DNA from 4 places in the Neobacillus sp. C211 genome. Region 3 is predicted to be linked to each of the others. Evidence: predicted binding sites of a transcription regulator. Region 3 holds the regulator's gene; each other region holds the start of a gene.
What was found. The regulator Rex, encoded in region 3, represses fermentation and respiration genes when NADH is low (regulators of the CRP and FNR family bind a similar motif). The targets are predictions, from matches to a motif close to TTGTGAAATATTTCACAA.
Positions count from the first base shown of each region.

Region 1: the regulator Rex is predicted to act here: its motif matches at 2,737-2,754, upstream of ACSU6B_RS27850 (polyhydroxyalkanoic acid synthase subunit PhaR).
Region 2: the regulator Rex is predicted to act here: its motif matches at 2,389-2,406, upstream of ACSU6B_RS04460 (DUF3147 family protein).
Region 4: the regulator Rex is predicted to act here: its motif matches at 1,904-1,921, upstream of ACSU6B_RS00440 (hemerythrin domain-containing protein).

Region 1 covers NZ_JBPXRO010000053.1:11,532-15,933, forward strand. The annotation lists gene ACSU6B_RS27840 (acetyl-CoA C-acetyltransferase) at 147-1,337, opposite strand; gene fabG (3-oxoacyl-[acyl-carrier-protein] reductase) at 1,801-2,535, opposite strand; gene ACSU6B_RS27850 (polyhydroxyalkanoic acid synthase subunit PhaR) at 2,858-3,262, shown strand; gene ACSU6B_RS27855 (3-oxoacyl-ACP reductase) at 3,354-4,097, shown strand; gene phaC (class III poly(R)-hydroxyalkanoic acid synthase subunit PhaC) at 4,178-4,402, shown strand, end outside.
Region 2 covers NZ_JBPXRO010000003.1:174,941-179,342, forward strand. The annotation lists gene ACSU6B_RS04450 (acyl-CoA dehydrogenase family protein) at 218-1,396, opposite strand; gene ACSU6B_RS04455 (DUF3147 family protein) at 1,588-1,959, opposite strand; gene ACSU6B_RS04460 (DUF3147 family protein) at 1,978-2,337, opposite strand; gene ACSU6B_RS04465 (YpzG family protein) at 2,590-2,745, shown strand; gene ACSU6B_RS04470 (GNAT family N-acetyltransferase) at 2,928-3,431, shown strand; gene ACSU6B_RS04475 (PAS domain S-box protein) at 3,660-4,402, shown strand, end outside.
Region 3 covers NZ_JBPXRO010000052.1:3,430-7,831, reverse strand. The annotation lists gene ACSU6B_RS27690 (NAD(P)-dependent malic enzyme) at 5-1,252, opposite strand; gene ACSU6B_RS27685 (redox-sensing transcriptional repressor Rex) at 1,412-2,068, opposite strand; gene moaC (cyclic pyranopterin monophosphate synthase MoaC) at 2,105-2,602, opposite strand; gene ACSU6B_RS27675 (ABC-F family ATP-binding cassette domain-containing protein) at 2,781-4,402, shown strand, end outside.
Region 4 covers NZ_CM122574.1:75,690-80,091, reverse strand. The annotation lists gene ACSU6B_RS00455 (FAD-dependent oxidoreductase) at 1-996, shown strand, start outside; gene ACSU6B_RS00450 (ferredoxin family protein) at 996-1,280, shown strand; gene ACSU6B_RS00445 (hypothetical protein) at 1,419-1,766, opposite strand; gene ACSU6B_RS00440 (hemerythrin domain-containing protein) at 1,981-2,505, shown strand; gene ACSU6B_RS00435 (MFS transporter) at 2,532-3,767, opposite strand; gene ACSU6B_RS00430 (MarR family winged helix-turn-helix transcriptional regulator) at 4,126-4,402, shown strand, end outside.

The DNA of each region.
Region 1 (4,402 bases), on a different contig from region 3:
ATCATCTTTACCTTTAACACAGCCGTTGTTTTAAATTACTTCTATATCATCACCATGCATTTTATTTTTATTTAAGGTAAAAATTACCTCGAAAAAAAATGCCTCGGAGTTATCTCCAAGACATTTTTTACAATTTTTATTCATTCTTACTTAACATTTTCGATAATGGTTGCTACACCTTGTCCTCCACCGACACATAACGTAGCTAAACCATAGCGGTTTTCTCTTTTCTTCATTTCATGAATTAAAGTTACCAAAATTCTTGCTCCACTTGCACCGATTGGGTGACCAAGTGCAATCGCACCACCATTAACATTTAACTTTTCTTTATTAAATTGAAGCTCGCGATCTACAGCAATCGATTGTGCCGCAAATGCTTCGTTTGCTTCAATTAATTCAATGTCTTCTAAAGATAAAGACGCTGTTTTTAGAGCTTTTTTCACTGCAGGGACAGGACCGATTCCCATAATACTCGGATCCACACCTACAGTAGCGTTTGCTTTAATTGTTACTAGAGGGGTTACGCCTAATTCCTCTGCCTTTTTACGGCTCATCACTACAAATGCTGCCGCTCCATCATTAATTCCTGAAGAGTTAGCAGCAGTAACAGATCCATCCTTTTTGAATGCAGGACGAAGCTTACCCAATCCTTCTGCAGTCGTTCCAAACCGTGGGAACTCATCTTGGCTGAATAATGTCACTTGTCCTTTACGGCCAGGTACCTCAACAGGGACAATTTCATCAGCAAATCGATTGGATTCAATCGCTGCTTGTGCCTTTTGCTGACTCCACGCTGCAAATTCATCTTGTTCAGCACGTGTGATTTCATATTTCTCAGCAAGATTTTCAGCTGTAATTCCCATATGATAGTCATTTTCTGCACACCATAATCCGTCTTTAATCATACTGTCTAAAATTTTCTGATCGCCCATTTTAAATCCATTTCGTCCGCCTTTTAACAGATGTGGAGCTTGACTCATATTCTCCATACCGCCTGCAACAACCACTTCTGCCTCTCCAGCTAGAATCGCTTGTGTTGCCAAGTGAACAGCCTTTAATCCTGATCCACAGACCTTATTAATTGTCAATGCTGGTGCCTCTTGAGGAATACCTGCAGCAAGAGAAGCTTGTCTTGCCGGATTTTGTCCAGCTCCTGCTTGTAAAACATTCCCCATAATCACTTCATCTACATCATTAGGATTAATTCCAGCTTTTTGAATAGCTGCTTTAATTACAGTAGAACCTAACTGTACAGCCGAAACATTTTCTAAACTCCCTAAAAAACTACCAATTGCTGTCCTTACTGCGCTTACAATTACAACTTCATTTACAGTCATTCTGATTTCCCCCAAAAAGTGATTTATGTATTCAAATAATAATTCCTCACAAATTTTACTACATTTCGCGGTATTTTTCGTGACAAACTATTCGACAAATTCAGAGTTTTTTTATTTATCGCTATAAAAAAATTAAGATCTTAACCTGACATATTCAACGTTTATCCCCTTTAAAAAAGGCCTAGAAAATCCACTATTGGCAAAGTAAAAGGTGTAATTACATCGATTGAAAATATTAATAAAACAGGCAAAAAAATTCTGTCGAACTTTCGTGTAAATTGACATGTTTTGTAGAACAATTTTCGAGTTTATTCTAACTTGGCATTTGAACAAATAAATGAACGAAAAGATTATGACCGAACCTCCATATATTGTAATATAGCAATTTAGTAATTGTGGTTACCATAATAAACCAAAAAGAGAGAAAATAATTATTTTCTCCCTCAATTTGCAGCTATATTGTCTAAATAACTAATCCGCCATCCACACTTAAGATGGTTCCGTTAATATAATTCGCCTTATCCGAAGCCAAGAATACATATGCTGCGGCAATATCTTCTGGTTTGCCAAGCTTCCTAAGCGGAGTCTTTTCCTTCATAAATTGAAGCACCTTATCTGGCACCGCTGCAGTCATACCTGTTTCAATGAAACCTGGAGCAACTGCATTGACTCGGATCCCCTTAGGGCCAAATTCTTTTGCCCAGCTTTTCGTCAGCCCAATGACGCCCGCCTTTGTCGCGGCATAATTTGTTTGACCAATATTTCCATATAAACCAACGACGGAAGATGCGTTAAGAATAACGCCCGACCCCTGCTTTAACATATTAGGAGCTACAGCCTTCGTGCATTTAAAAACACCTGATAGATTGACAGAAATGACTCTTTCCCAATCCGATTCCTCCATCTTTGTTAAAAAACCATCAAGTGTAATTCCGGCATTGTTAATTAAGATATCGATTCGGCCATGCTTACCTATTGTGGATTGAACCATTTCTTCTATCTGGGTGCTGTCCGTTACATCGACTTTATAAAATTCTACTTTTTCATGATTCAATTCTTCTAATGCAGATTTACCAGCCGACTCATCATAATCACAGATGACGACGTTTGCACCCTCTTGGAGAAATTGTTTAGCCGTTTCTTTTCCAATCCCCTGTGCACCACCTGTAATTAACACAACCTTTTTACTAAACTCCAAAATAAATCACCTCGTTTTTTTCTTTTCAGGATAGACCTTTGCACAACATCAGCATCCCTAGGCAAATGAGAAAAGAAATCCAAAACAAAAAAGTGGCGATGAAACTAGGCTTTGGACAAAATTAAATCCATTTTTACCCATATTATGATGGATTATTGCTAATTATCACTCTTGTTAAAATACTTTACAATTCGCAAGAAAGTGAGAAATTTGTCAAAAAATGATGAAATGTATTTTAATAATTTTTAATCTTTCACCTTTTAAAATTTCGATGAAGTTAGTATGATGGATAGGTCAACAAAACAAATGTAGGAGGAAAAAAATGAGCACAGACTTTAATTTTTATGAAATGTGGAAGGATCTTTATTCACACTCCAGTAAGTTATTCGATGAGAAAGTAAGCAATGATTTCCCTTCTCAAGGCATGGGACAGGTATTGGAGATGAATCTTCAATTAAAAAAAATGATTGATGAGTCAACGGTAAAATATTTAGAATTTATGAATGTACCAACTCGAAATGACATTGCTAACATTTCTTCGCTGATTGTCAATGTCGATGCAAAAGTAGATGATTTAGAAGAAAGATTAGAAGAGAACTTGGATAACCAAGACCAAGAGTCATTTAAAACAGAATTGTCGAATTTAAAAAAGGATATGAAGAATTTAGATCAAAAATTGAACCAAATCCTTAATGTGTTAAAAACACCAGTAGAAACCAAGAAATAGAAACGCATTACATAAATTTAAATGTAAATGTAAAACTTTTGGCATAACAACAACTACAACAACAACTACTATATATTGGGAGTGGAAAAGAATGACAGAATTAAAAGATAAAGTAGCAATCGTAACAGGCGGCAGCAGAGGAATCGGTGCATCAATTGCATTGGAACTGGCTAAAAATGGTGCGAAAGTTGTCATTAACTATAATATTCGTAAAGAACTAGCAGATAAAGTAGTAGCAGAAATAAATGAAATTGGCGGAGAAGCTTACGCTGTTCAAGCAGATGTTTCTGAAAGTAATGAAGCAGCATACCTTGTACAAGAAACCATCAACCATTATGGTAAATTAGATATCCTGATTAATAATGCAGGAATTACAAGAGACAGCACGTTCAAAAAATTGAAAGAAGAAGATTGGAGAAAAGTAATTGATGTTAATTTAAACAGTGTTTACAACAATACATCTGCAGCATTACCTTATCTTCTTGAATCAGATGCTGGCCGCATCATCAACATTTCGTCCATTATCGGTCAAGCAGGCGGGTTTGGACAAACCAACTATGCTGCCGCAAAAGCAGGACTAATTGGATACACTAAATCTCTCGCTCTTGAACTTGCTAGAAGTAAAGTAACAGTTAATGCGATTTGCCCAGGATTTATTGGAACCGAGATGGTCCAAGCCATTCCTGAAAAAGTTCTTGCAGGAATCGTTGATAAAGTACCACAAAAACGCCTAGGCAAACCAGAAGAAATCGCTCGTGGTGTTGTTTTCCTATGTAAAGATGGTGACTATATTACTGGTCAGCAATTAAATATTAACGGTGGACTTTACATGTAAGTGTCATGAATGTACAACCTTCTTTATATATTAAAAGAGTAAATAAATCATATAAGGAGTGAACAGTTATTAACGCTCAAATGCTAAAAGAATGGAATGAGATGCTAGAGGCTACCCCTCAAAAGTATCAAGAGATGTACCAACGTGTAATTAGGGCATCTCAAGTGTTAACGACCGATGCCGAGCCCGAAGTAGCACCTACACCGAAGGAATTAGTTTGGACTAGAAATAAAGCAAAACTCTATCGGTATATTTCTGATCAACCAAAAAAACATAGAACCCCACTTCTATTTGTTTATGCTCTA
Region 2 (4,402 bases), on a different contig from region 3:
ACTTTTCTTTGTTTTTCCCTGATTTCTGTTGCCAATAGCCTTCATTGGAGACACTTTTCTTTGTTTTTCCCTGATTTCTGTTGTCAATAACCCTCATTGGAGACACTTTTCTTTGTTTTTCCTGATTTCTGTTGCCAATCGTCTGGACCTTACAAATACAATAAATATGTCTCTTCACGACTTTATTTTGAACATCGAAATATAACAGAGACAATAATTATACGTATTGACCAATCTTCACATGACCTTTAATTAGGTTACGTGCGATAATCATTCGTTGGATTTCGTCTGTGCCGTCGTAAATTCTCCATAGTCTTGCTTCACGATACCAGCGCTCAATTGGTAATTCTCTTGTATACCCCATCCCGCCGTGAATTTGAAGGACACGGTCAACGACGTTGTTGCCCATATTTGCACCATATAATTTTGCCATCGATGCTACGTGTCGATTATCTTCCCCATGATCTAGAGTAAAGGCAGCGTTCAAGACTAGCCATCTTGCTGCTTCAATTTCAACCACAGAATCTGCGATTTGCCATTGGATTGCTTGTCTTTCAGCAATAGGTTTCCCAAATGTAACCCGTTCCTTGGCATAATCAATCGCCATTTGCAGCAAGCGTTCAGCGGCACCGACTGCTCTTGCCCCAACAACCCAGCGTGCAAACCCAATCCACTCGAGACCGAGATTATACCCCTTGTGTAATTCACCCAGAATATTTTCCTCCGGAACACGGACATTATCGAATACTAAGCCGGCTGGACCCCATTCTCCCATTGTATGTATATACTCTGATTTCCAGCCCATATCGCGATCGACAATAAAGCATGTAACCCCTTCGCGGCCTTGTGTTGATTGATGTCGTTCCTTATCCGTAATCGCTATCGCCATAACGAAGTCCGCTTCGTTTCCGCCGGTAATGAACGTTTTTTCACCATTTAGAACCCATTCACTGCCGTCTTTCACAGCTGTCATTTTGATATTTCTGGTATCAGAACCAGCACCTGGCTCTGTCATTGCAAAGCAGGACTTTTTCTCACCATTTATTGTTGGAAGTAAGTATTTTTTCTTTTGTTCTTCGTTGCCATAGTAAAGAATATTATCTGCACCACCGCCGAACTGGAATGGGACAAAGGTTTTTGACACTTCCATTAACACAATTGCCATCATCATTTGACCAAGATCTGCACCACCATATTCCTCTGGAGTGTTAATTCCCCAAAAACCTGCTTCCTTCGCTTTTAGTTGCAGCTCTTTTAGTTTACTTGCAGGAAGACTCGGTTTACCTTCTCGTTCATTACGAAGTACATCGTTTTCAAGAGGAATCAGTTCTTTTTCTACGAATCTTCTAATTGTTTTTTGGACCATTTTTTGTTCATCAGTCAATCGTAAATACATACCATTCACTCCATTCTTATTCTTAACATCAAGTTTAATGCCGTTAATTTATAATATGCTGAACCGATAGCAGGCATACCTACCGGTTGGTATGTTAACTTTATTTTATTCCGAACTTTCAGATAATACAAGTTAATATTTTCCTAATAAAAAAAATTCTCGAGCTATGGCTCCAAAGAATTTTTTGTTAACTATACATGACTAATTACTTTTCTTGCTGCCCGCTCTCTTAAGGTGAAAATGGTAAGTGAACTTCCAAGCCAAAATAGGAGACCTAGAATGATACTAAAAATCCAATTTTCACTGGTTTCCAATGTTATTAAAACTGTTATTACACAAATGATTCCACCAATCATTCCATATACTGAGCCTCTAGCAATATTTGTGGCTTTCTTAGTCCCCGAGGCAATTCCCACCATAATAACGGCTGTCAACATTACGGCTGGAAAAGCGGCAAAAATACCGGCAAGAATCTTCCATGGGGAAATAATAGTTATAAGATAACTTAGGGAGACTGCTGCCCCACCTAGTAAAAACCGAATAAATAAGTCCTTTTTATTCATGTTGTCCACCTTTTTCATTTAATGAGATGTAATGGATACAACAACAATTGATACAGTAAACCAGCAAGCCATTGCATGCAGGATTCCCTTTTTCCAACCTATCTTAGGAAGCAGGTAGCCTTCGAGGATGGAGACAAGAATATTGATTGCCATCCCAAAAATGGCGCCTTTAGATAACATGATCGAATGGGTAATAAGCTGACCTCCGTGAAAATCAAGACCAATGGTGAGTAATGCTGCCAGGTAAACAGCAGGAAATGCAGCAAATATTCCCCCAGCTTTCTCCCCTAACTTCTTTGCTACGACAGTACAGGCAACTACAGCTAGACCTCCCAATAGGAATCGAAGAAGCAGTCCGCCAAGTGATAAACTAACCATTTTAAATTCGCCTCTTTTATTGTTTTGACATGCTGTTAAAAATAATTTGATTTGTGAATTGAATCACAATCATTCGATGTATTCATTTTAACTCATTTCCATGACTATGCATTTGAACGTTTTATTAACGTTTTTAAAGAGATTTCTCATTAAATTTAAGTTTGATGACTAATTTCCTGACAATTTACAAAAGATAATAGTGATATTCATTAGAATATCGTCGTTTCAAATCCTTTGATGAGGTGATTTTAGATGAGTTATAAAGACCATTTAGATCCGCACTCAGAGCTCTTTCACTACCATACGACGCGTCCAAAACGTCAAAATTCACAAGTGAATGGGCAAACTCAAGTGACGCACAACACGATCATCTTAAGGAGTAATGCCAAGGCCCACCGTTGGGTTTAGGCAAAGAAACGAGTAATGGCAGCATAAACATTTACTGTCATTAGAAATGACCTTTTCTCGAACAGCAATTTCGAGAAAAGGTTTTTCTTTTTCTAAGTAATTTGTTATTACAATATTGATAATGTTTGTTCCAAAAGATATCATAAAATCTATTAAGAAAAAAAACGGGAGTGGTACATAACATGTTTGATGACTTTACGATTAGAGATGCCGATATGTGTGATTTGCCTGTAATTGTTGATATATACAATACAACCATAGCAAGTAGGATGGTTACAGCCGATCTTGAACCAATATCAGTAGAAAACAGAGTTCAATGGTTTAACGATCATTCATCAACCTTTCGTCCATTATGGGTTGTAGAAAATCAAGGAGAAATTTGTGCATGGGTTAGTTTCCAATCTTTTTACGGCAGGCCTGCCTATAATGCGACGGCAGAAATTAGTATCTATATTCATCCCGACTTTCGAGGCAGGAAACTTGGTAAATATTTAATCCAAAAAGCAATCGATACCTGTCCAAGTCTACAAATCAAAACCTTACTAGGTTTTATTTTTGGTCATAATGAACCTAGCATTAAACTTTTCTCAAGTTTTGGATTTGAAAAATGGGCACAGCTTCCGAATGTGGCTGAGTTGGATGGCATTGAACGTGATTTAGTTATCCTTGGAAAAAGACTCTTCTAAAAATCTTGAAATCGAAGAACAGATAGCTTATGGAATACACTCCATAAGCCTTTTCCATGTAGGCAATCAGATAATAATGTAGTAAAAGTTTTTATAGTTATTAATATTTCAAGCGTTGCATTATTCCAAAATAATGGATTATCTAGTACTATAGACTAAGGAGTAATAAATACTCACTACTCCTTGTTTTTAATAAACTTTATTCCTTTAAGAGAACTGGAGATTTCCATGAATAAAATAAAGATCATCATCTTCTACTTTTTTACAAGTATTATTTGGATATATGGGTCCAATTATGTAATCGAACAATATGTGCCCTCTTCACTTATTGAGTTGGTGTTAAGGTCAAAAGAGATCTTATATGTTGCCATGACTGGAGGGTTCATTTATTTCTTCATTAGTAAAAAAGAGGAGTTAGATGTTTCCCAGGAAGATCAGAAACGTCTATCTACTTTAATCAATTCAATGGTTGATTTTGTTAACTTTAAAGACGGTGAAGGCAGATGGATTGAAGCAAATGAATTTGGTTTACAATTGTTCCAGCTTGAGAATGTGGATTATCGGGGGAAAAAGGATTCGGAATTAGCCGAGTATACAGACTTTTACGGTGATGCTCTCAGATTTTGTGAAACTTCTGATGAAGAAGCTTGGATTAATCGAGAAATCACTCGCATAGAGGAAGTCCTTCCTGTTCCAGATGGATCAGTAAAAATATTTGACACGATTAAAGTACCACTATTTCACGAAGATGGCAGTCGACAAGGTTTGGTCATCATTGGACGTGATATTACCGAAAAAAAGGAAATGGCCTTAAAATTAGCAGAGAGTCAGCAACAATATAAGTCATTATTTGAATACAGTCCAGATATTGTTTATATGATGGATTTAGGCGGAACTATTACCAATTTAAACCCACAGTATGATGTCATTACAGGCTTCAAACGGGAAGAAGCGATTGGGAAAAATGTAAA
Region 3 (4,402 bases):
CGACCTAAACATGCACTGGTTGTTTTGCTTCTGCTAATGCTGATAGGCGCTGCTTAATTTCCTCAACATTGATAAATCTTTGGGCTACCCCTGTTTCCATTGCAGTATACGCAACCGCGGTTGCTACCTGTGCTGCGACCCGAGGGTCAAATGGATCTGGAATGACATAATCGGCATGGAGCTCATCCTCTGAAATTAATCCAGCAATTGCATAGACCGCAGCAAGCTTCATTTCCTCGTTGATTTCCTTGGCACGGACATCTAAGGCACCGCGGAAAATGCCTGGGAAAGCAAGCACATTATTAACCTGGTTCGGAAAATCAGAACGTCCTGTACCCACTACAAGAGCCCCTGCTTCTTTGGCCGCATCGGGCATAATTTCCGGTACCGGGTTGGCCATGGCAAAGATAATCGGGTCACGGTGCATAGCGCTAACCATTTCCTTTGTAACGGCCCCGGCTGCTGATACCCCCACAAACACATCGGCGTCAATAAGCGCATCCCCTAACGTTCCTTGTTTTTGCTCGCGATTTGTCATTTGCGCCATTTTATCTTTGAATCGATTCATTCCGACTGGACGGCCTTCATAAATAATTCCTTTTGTATCACATAAAATAACATCCTTCACGCCCATATGCAGCAGGAGCTTAACAATCGCTACTCCAGCTGAACCTGCTCCGTTTACCGCAACACGAATATCTTCAATTTTTTTATCCGCTAATTTTAACGCGTTGATTAGACCAGCGGCTGTTACAATCGCGGTTCCATGCTGGTCATCATGAAAAACAGGAATCTCGCAGGCTTTGCGGAGGCGGTCTTCAATTTCAAAGCATTGCGGCGCAGCAATATCCTCCAAGTTCACTCCGCCAAATGTTGGTTCTAGCAGCTTGACGGTTTCTACGATCTGGTCTGTGTCAGTGGTGGCCAAGCAGATGGGAAAGGCGTCAACATCTGCGAACGATTTGAATAACACGGCCTTTCCTTCCATCACAGGCATCGCAGCTTTTGGTCCAATGTTTCCAAGCCCCAGAACCGCTGTCCCATTGGATACAACTGCGACAAGATTGCCCTTCGAGGTATAATCATAGACTTTATTTTCGTCTGCATAAATGTCCAAACATGGCTCTGCCACACCTGGTGAATAGGCTAGGCTTAAATCTTTTGCATTATGTACTGCCACCTTAGAATATATCCCAACCTTGCCTTGGTGTTCCTTGTGCATTTTTAACGCTTCATCTCGTAAAATTGACATTGAATTTCCCCCACTTCCCGGTTAGTAACCGCTTGCATTTCATCTACCTATATCTTAGTGCATAAGAAAGTATTTTTATAGATTATGTAATTAAAAAAAGCAGGGATTTAATCATACAAAAGGCCTTCCACAAATTTTGTGGAAAGCCTTTTTAACTAATTATTCTTCATCTATTTCCACCGTTGGATAATGCTTTAAAAAGTAGACTAGCGATTGAAGCTCCACTGCCAAGTCAATATGATGGACCCTTATTAATGGTGGAACATTTAACCTTGCTGGAGTGAAATTTAAGATTCCTTTTACATTCGCTTTGACCAGTCGATCGGTTATCATTTGTGCGGCAGGAGCCGGAACCGTTAATATCGCCACTGAAATATTAGTTTCTGATAAAACCTTCTCTAAATCATCCATAGGATGAACGGGTACCTCGCGAATCATGGTTCCCATTTTGTCGGGATCCACATCGAAGGCGCATTCTATTTTTGTGTTATTATTTTTTAAAAAGTTATAGTTTAAAAAGGCAGTGCCAAGATTTCCGACTCCTATTAAGGCAACCTTAGTTAATTCATCCTGATCTAAGGTTTTACGAAAGAAGGATATTAAGTAATTAACATTATACCCATAGCCCTTTTTCCCTAACGCACCGAAATAGGAAAAGTCGCGGCGAATCGTTGCTGAGTCTACCTTTACTGCTTCACTCAATTCCGCTGAAGAGACCCTTTGCTTGCCGGAGCTTTGCAGGTTTTTTAGAAATCGGTAATAGAGGGGCAGCCGTTTTGCTGTCGCCTGTGGTATTTTCGTTGTTTCATTACTCATAATCTCCCACACCCCATGAATGGTTTAGTTAAAAATTTATTTAACTCTTTCATCTCTTTTAAAATCACCGTTTTTACCGCCCGTTTTTTCGACAAGATACGTCGGTCCAATTACCATACCTTTATCAACGGCTTTACACATATCATAAACTGTTAAGGCACACGCGGAAGCCGCTGTTAACGCTTCCATTTCTACGCCTGTGCTCCCCTTCGTTTTAACGGCTGCAGCAATATATAATTGATAATTCTCATCCTTATCCTGTTCCCAAGAGAAAGAAATATTAACACCTGTTAATGGAATCGGATGGCACATTGGAATCAAATCCCATGTCTTCTTTGCTGCCATGACAGCTGCTACCTGGGCCACTGCTAAGACATCGCCCTTCTTCATCTCATTATTAGTTATTTTATCATAAATTTCTTTACTAACGGTAATGCTGGAATGAGCAAGCGCCGTACGTGCCGTTTCCGGCTTATCACTGACGTCGACCATTTTTGCTCTGCCTTCTTCATTAAAATGCGTAAATTCTGCCATATAAAAAATCCTCCCATCAAATCATACACTATTTTACCTTATATGTGTGTGAAACTTTGAACTAAATATTACATTTTTTGACGATTTAGGACCCTTACACCGCTAATATGGCGAGCAGTTTATTGCCGACATACCGGGAATAAGGTACACTAATCCTATGTAATAGAGGTGAATGAGAATGATTTTGCTACAGGTTAATCAATTACAAAAATATTATGGTGCTGACCTTATTTTATCGAATATTAAGCTCGAATTACAAACTCGGGACCGTGTTGCTCTTGTTGGACGCAATGGGGCGGGAAAATCGACATTATTGAAGATTATTGCCGGACACTTGTCGCATGATGGCGGAGAAATTATCAAGCCGAAAGAAGTGACAATTGGCTATTTAGCTCAAAATACCGGGTTAGAATCATCATTATCCATATGGGATGAAATGCTGACGGTTTTTGAACCGCTGCGATTAATGGAAAAACAACTCCGCACCCTTGAAGAACAAATGGCTGATCCTCTTGTTTTTGAAGACGGTGGAAAGTACGAAAGAATCCTAAAAGAGTACGATCATCTTCAGGTGAAATTTAAAGAACAGGGAGGGTATCAATATGAGGCAGAGATGCGCTCTGTCCTTCATGGGTTAAATTTCCATGACAAATCCTTGATGATATCTAGTTTAAGCGGCGGGCAGAAAACCCGTCTTGCCCTTGGTAAACTTTTGTTAACCAAGCCTGATATCTTAATATTGGATGAGCCCACAAACCACCTTGATATTGATACGCTTTCCTGGCTGGAGCAATATTTACAAAGTTATCATGGGGCGATTTTGATCGTTTCCCATGACCGCTATTTTTTAGATAAAGTTGTTACTCAAGTTTATGAAGTATCCCGTAAGCAAATCCAAAGGTTTACAGGCAACTATAGTTCTTACCTTGATCAAAAGGCCGCAAATTATGAGCGTGATTTAAAGCTTTTCGAAAAACAACAGCAAGAGGTCGCTGATCTCCAAGACTTTATCAACCGGAATTTAGCGCGCGCTTCGACGACTAAACGTGCCCAAAGCCGTCGTAAAAAGCTAGAAAAGATGGAGATGATGGATCGTCCATTAGGCGATGAAAAGTCTGCTTCCTTCTCGTTTGAAATTGAAAAACAAAGCGGCAATGACGTTTTAACAGTGGATTCACTCGCTGTTGGGTACGAAGGTGATAAGGTTTCAGAGTCCATTTCATTTCGGGCCTATAAAGGTGAAAGTACCGCATTGGTTGGACCGAATGGTATCGGCAAATCAACACTTTTAAAGACAATTATCAAAAAGTTGCCTGCTCTGGAGGGAACCATACTCTATGGGACAAACCTTCAAATTGGTTATTACGACCAGGAGCAAGCTGAATTGACCTCCAATAAGCGGGTCTTAAATGAACTCTGGGATGACTATCCACTAAAAAATGAAAAAGAAATACGTACGGTGCTCGGTAATTTCTTATTTTCTGGTGATGATGTCTTAAAAATAGTTTCCACCTTAAGCGGGGGTGAAAAAGCCCGTCTAGCTTTAGCTAAACTGATGTTGGAGAAAGCAAATGTCTTAATTTTGGACGAGCCTACCAACCACCTTGACTTAGATAGTAAGGAAGTTCTAGAGAATGCATTAATCGATTACCCGGGCACGATATTGTTTGTCTCACACGACAGGTATTTTATTAACCGGATTGCCACAAAGGTCTTAGAACTTAGTCGTCATGGAAGTACAGAATACCTCGGGGATTATGATTATTATTTAGAGAAGAAACTAGAACAGGAAGAACTTGC
Region 4 (4,402 bases), on a different contig from region 3:
AACTTTACAGTCCTTCGGGCTCAGTTTGACCAATGGTTTGCTAAAAAGGCAGTAGACGCCGGGGCATTACTTATTAATGAAACGGTAGTAACTGAATGTATCGTTGAAAATGGCAAGGTTGTCGGGGTTCGTACCGATCGTCCGAATGGAGAGGTATTTGCGGATGTCGTGGTGCTTGCAGACGGTGTTAACTCTCTTCTTTCAAAACAGTTAGGCTTTCATAAAGAATTTCGTCCAGATGAAGTAGCCTTAACAGTAATGGAAGTTGTTAATTTACCAAAAGAAAAAATAAATGACCGTTTTAATTTGGAAGATAACCAGGGTTGTACAATTGAAATCTTTGGTGATTCAACAAAGGGTAATCTTGGAACCGCTTTTGTTTACACGAATAAAGAGAGCTTGAATATCGGAGTTGGTACAACACTATCGAGCATGATAAAAGCGAAAATCAAGCCATATGAGCTTCTAGACTACTTAAAAACTCACCCCATGGTCAAGCCAATGCTTGCTGGTGGGGAATCTGCTGAGTATCTTGCTCATCTTATTCCTGAAGGTGGTTATCGTTCGGTACCGAAAGTAGCTGGTAATGGAGTTATAGTCGTCGGTGATGCAGCACAGCTAGTAAATGCCATTCATCGTGAAGGTTCGAACATGGCGATGTCATCAGGAAAGATGGCTGCTGAAGCCGTAGTTCAGGCACATAAAAGTGGGGACTTCAGTGAATCAAGCTTAAATAGCTACCGTGACGCGCTTAATAGTAGTTTCATAATGAAGGATTTAGAGAAGTACAAGGATGCGGCACATACGTTTGAGAAATACCCACAATACTTTAATGAATATGTTCCAATGATGAATAAAGCGATGAGCAAGTTCTTTACAGTTGATGGGACTCCAAAGCGTGAAAAACAAAAACAAATAATGAAGAGTGTAACTGCGGAAAGAGGAACAATTAGAGTATTGCAAGATATCTATCGTGCCTGGAAGGCGGTGAAATAATGTCAACGAAGAATATCGAGGAAAAACAGTATCTGCTCCGTTTTAAGTGTGATACAAAGTCCCATTTGACCGTGATGGATCATGACGTATGCATGACAAAATGTCCCGATAAAATTTGTACAGTATTTTGCCCAGCGGAGGTTTATAAGTGGGAAGGAACACGGATGCAGGTTGGCTATGAAGGATGCCATGAATGTGGAAGCTGCCGGATCGGCTGTCCATACCAGAACATTAAATGGGAATATCCAAAAGGCGGACACGGGATTGTATTCCGTTTAGCGTAAATTGGATATAAAAAAGGAGCTTTTTGCGATTTATGCAAACAGCTCCTTTATTTATGTAGATATTTTAATAATACTATATGTGGGTTATTTCACAAGTGATGGTAAAAAAGGTGAAGCAGAAGGTAAGTTTTTAGGGGGTTAGCTTATTTTCTCTAGTATGGTAGCTGAGGAAAGTTTATCGTTTTTGCTGGCTGTGACAAGCGAAGATGCAAATGAGTTCGCATGATCCATTAACTCCATACTCTGTGAGCAATAATATGGTTTTTTCCAATTGAAATCACCTTCACTATCGGCAGGATATATACTTACTTTCCAATGATAGTATATTTTTGACTGTGGGAGCTGCACCCCTTCTACGGCAATAAGCCAATGTGTCGAAGGTGAGTTAGGGTAGTATGCTCCGGATTCCTGTAAGGAAACTAGATCATTTACACCAATGGGTATTAATGCCTTTTGATAAAAGTCATGATAATTTGGGGTTTTCATATTTTTTTTCCCTCCCTTTTATGTTCTATCTCTATTATATGAAACATTTAAACTTTTTTTGTGTGATAAATGTTAAAATTTTAAAAAAAATTAACGAGTTTTCATGAAACTGACAAAAATTCATAACCTAATTGTAATTGTGACCTATGTCACTACATTAATTAATGGTTGATTTTATACTTGAAGCAATAGAATGAGATAGAGGTGATTGTTGATGAGTGGCTGTATGAGTGCTCTTGGTGGAATGCCCCAAGCTGAACTAAGTAAAGGACTTAAGCAATTAAAAAGTGAACATCCCCCGTTATTAGGACAATTAGAAGGATTGTATGATCTAACACAAAAAATTGATCAAGAAATAGATGTAGAAACTAACTTTGCTGCATTAATTACAAAAGTAAAAGAATTTAAAGCAGCATTGGACCCTCATTCAGAAAGAGAAGAAGGCGTTCTTTTTCCTATGATGGGTGTATATATCAGGACGACATCTGGACCAATAGCTGTTATGGAATATGACCATGACCAGGCAAAAGCAAATATTGGAGAATTTCTTGGAAAAGCAGAAAGTGGTCTTATATCTACGGAAGAAACGAAAAAAACAGCTGAACTAATTCAAAATGCCTACTTTATCTTAACAGAGCATTTCTCCAAAGAGGAAAATGTTTTGTTCCCAATGGCTGAAAGAATGCTTACAGAAGAGGAAAAGGAAGAATTATACCGAAAAATCCAAGACATAAAATAAAGGATGGGCTTCTGGCCCATCCTATTTTACTTTTGATTCCATTCTTTAACCTTTTGGTCAGTTGGAAGGAGAAACGCAATTAAGCCTAGAATCGGAAGTACACCGAGCCATGTAATCATCGACTGTAATCCAATCCAGTCTGCAATATAACCAAGTCCTACAGAACCAATTGCACCCATTCCAAACGCAAGTCCTACTGTTAAACCAGACATCATCCCAATTTTCCCCGGGACTAATTCCTGTGCATATACTACCGTTACAGAAAAACTAGTCATTAAAATAAACCCAGTAAGTATTAAGAAAATAAATGCCAACGTTGGTGGTACCTGTGGAATTAAAATTGAAAAAGGAATCGTTGCTAACATTGAAAAGGAAATGATTGTTTTTTTACCAAAACGATCTGAAAGAGGACCTCCAAAAAAAGTACCGACGGCACCGGAAACTAAAAAAGCGAACAGGAATAATTGTGATTGCTTAATCGTAAGGGCATATTCTTTTATCGAATAAAAGGTATAAAAGTTGGTAATTCCAGAAGAATACCAAGTCCTTGCAAAAATTAATAATAAAATCAATGCTAAGGTATTTTTTACCTCTTTAGTTATTGCTACATTGTTAGATGAGCTAGATTTCTTTTTCTTTAGTATATTTGGGGAAGCTATCAACCTGTGATTATACCAATTTGCAATATAAATTAATAAAATCACAGCTAGTGCTGCCACAATCGTAAACCAGGATGCACCAATCTGCCCTAAAGGAACCAATATTAGTGCAGTTATCAGTGGAGCCAATGCTTGACCCGTGTTTCCACCGACCTGATAAATCGACTGTGCCAGCCCGCGTCGATTTCCTGCAGCCATATACGCAACCCGGGAACCTTCCGGGTGAAATACTGCTGAACCAAGACCGATGAAAAGGACTGACAAGACAATTAGTCCAAAGTTTGAAGCAAACCCTAATCCAAGAATACCGACTAACGTGAAAGTAAGTCCGATCGGCAGTGCGAAAGGCATTGGTTTCTTGTCAGTTATGTAGCCGACCATTGGCTGCAAAACTGATGAGACCATATTTAGAGAAAAAGCAATGATTCCAAGCTGGGTAAAACTTAGCCCCATTGATTTTTCTAAAATAGGGAACATGGCTGGCACCACAGCTTGAATTGCATCATTCAATAAATGGCACAATCCAATAATAAAAAGAATTTTAAACATGGTTGATTCAGAAGACTTTGGAGCCTTTGCAGGTAAAACAGCTTGTGAACTCATAATGATCCCTTCTTTATTAAAATTCTAAATTTTTTTATAACCATATTTTACTACCGAACCATAAAAATAAGAAATATTTTATTTATAATTAATTTTATAGTCTCTGTCTAACTTGGCCGTTGATTTCCGCTCCAATCAACGTAGGCTTTAAATCAACAATGACCTTTATCAAAGCCATTTAATAAAAAAATTCCTATCATGCATCAATTCCCCTTGGATACGAAATATTCCTGATTTTTTTAGGGTGAATTGACATTTCTTAAAAATTTTTTTATAATAATCTTGAAATCAAGATATTTTATTCATATTGATACCTCAAAGTAAGTCTAATTTATAAACCTAAAAGGATGAGTTTTTTATGGAAAATAATTCAACTGCTAATTCATTAAAGCTTTTTATAGTCCTTTCAAGAGCGTATAAAGCAATTAACGAGCATGTAAATAAAGTGATCCAGGCCAGTGGGTTAAATCCTACTGAATTTGCAGTTTTGGAGCTACTTTACCATAAAGGTGACCAGCCAATGCAGCAAATAGGCGGGAAAATATTACTTGCAAGTGGAAGCATTACTTACGTGGTCGACAAGCTCGAACAAAAAGGGATGTTAAAAAGAATTGCCTGTCCGAAGGACCGACGAG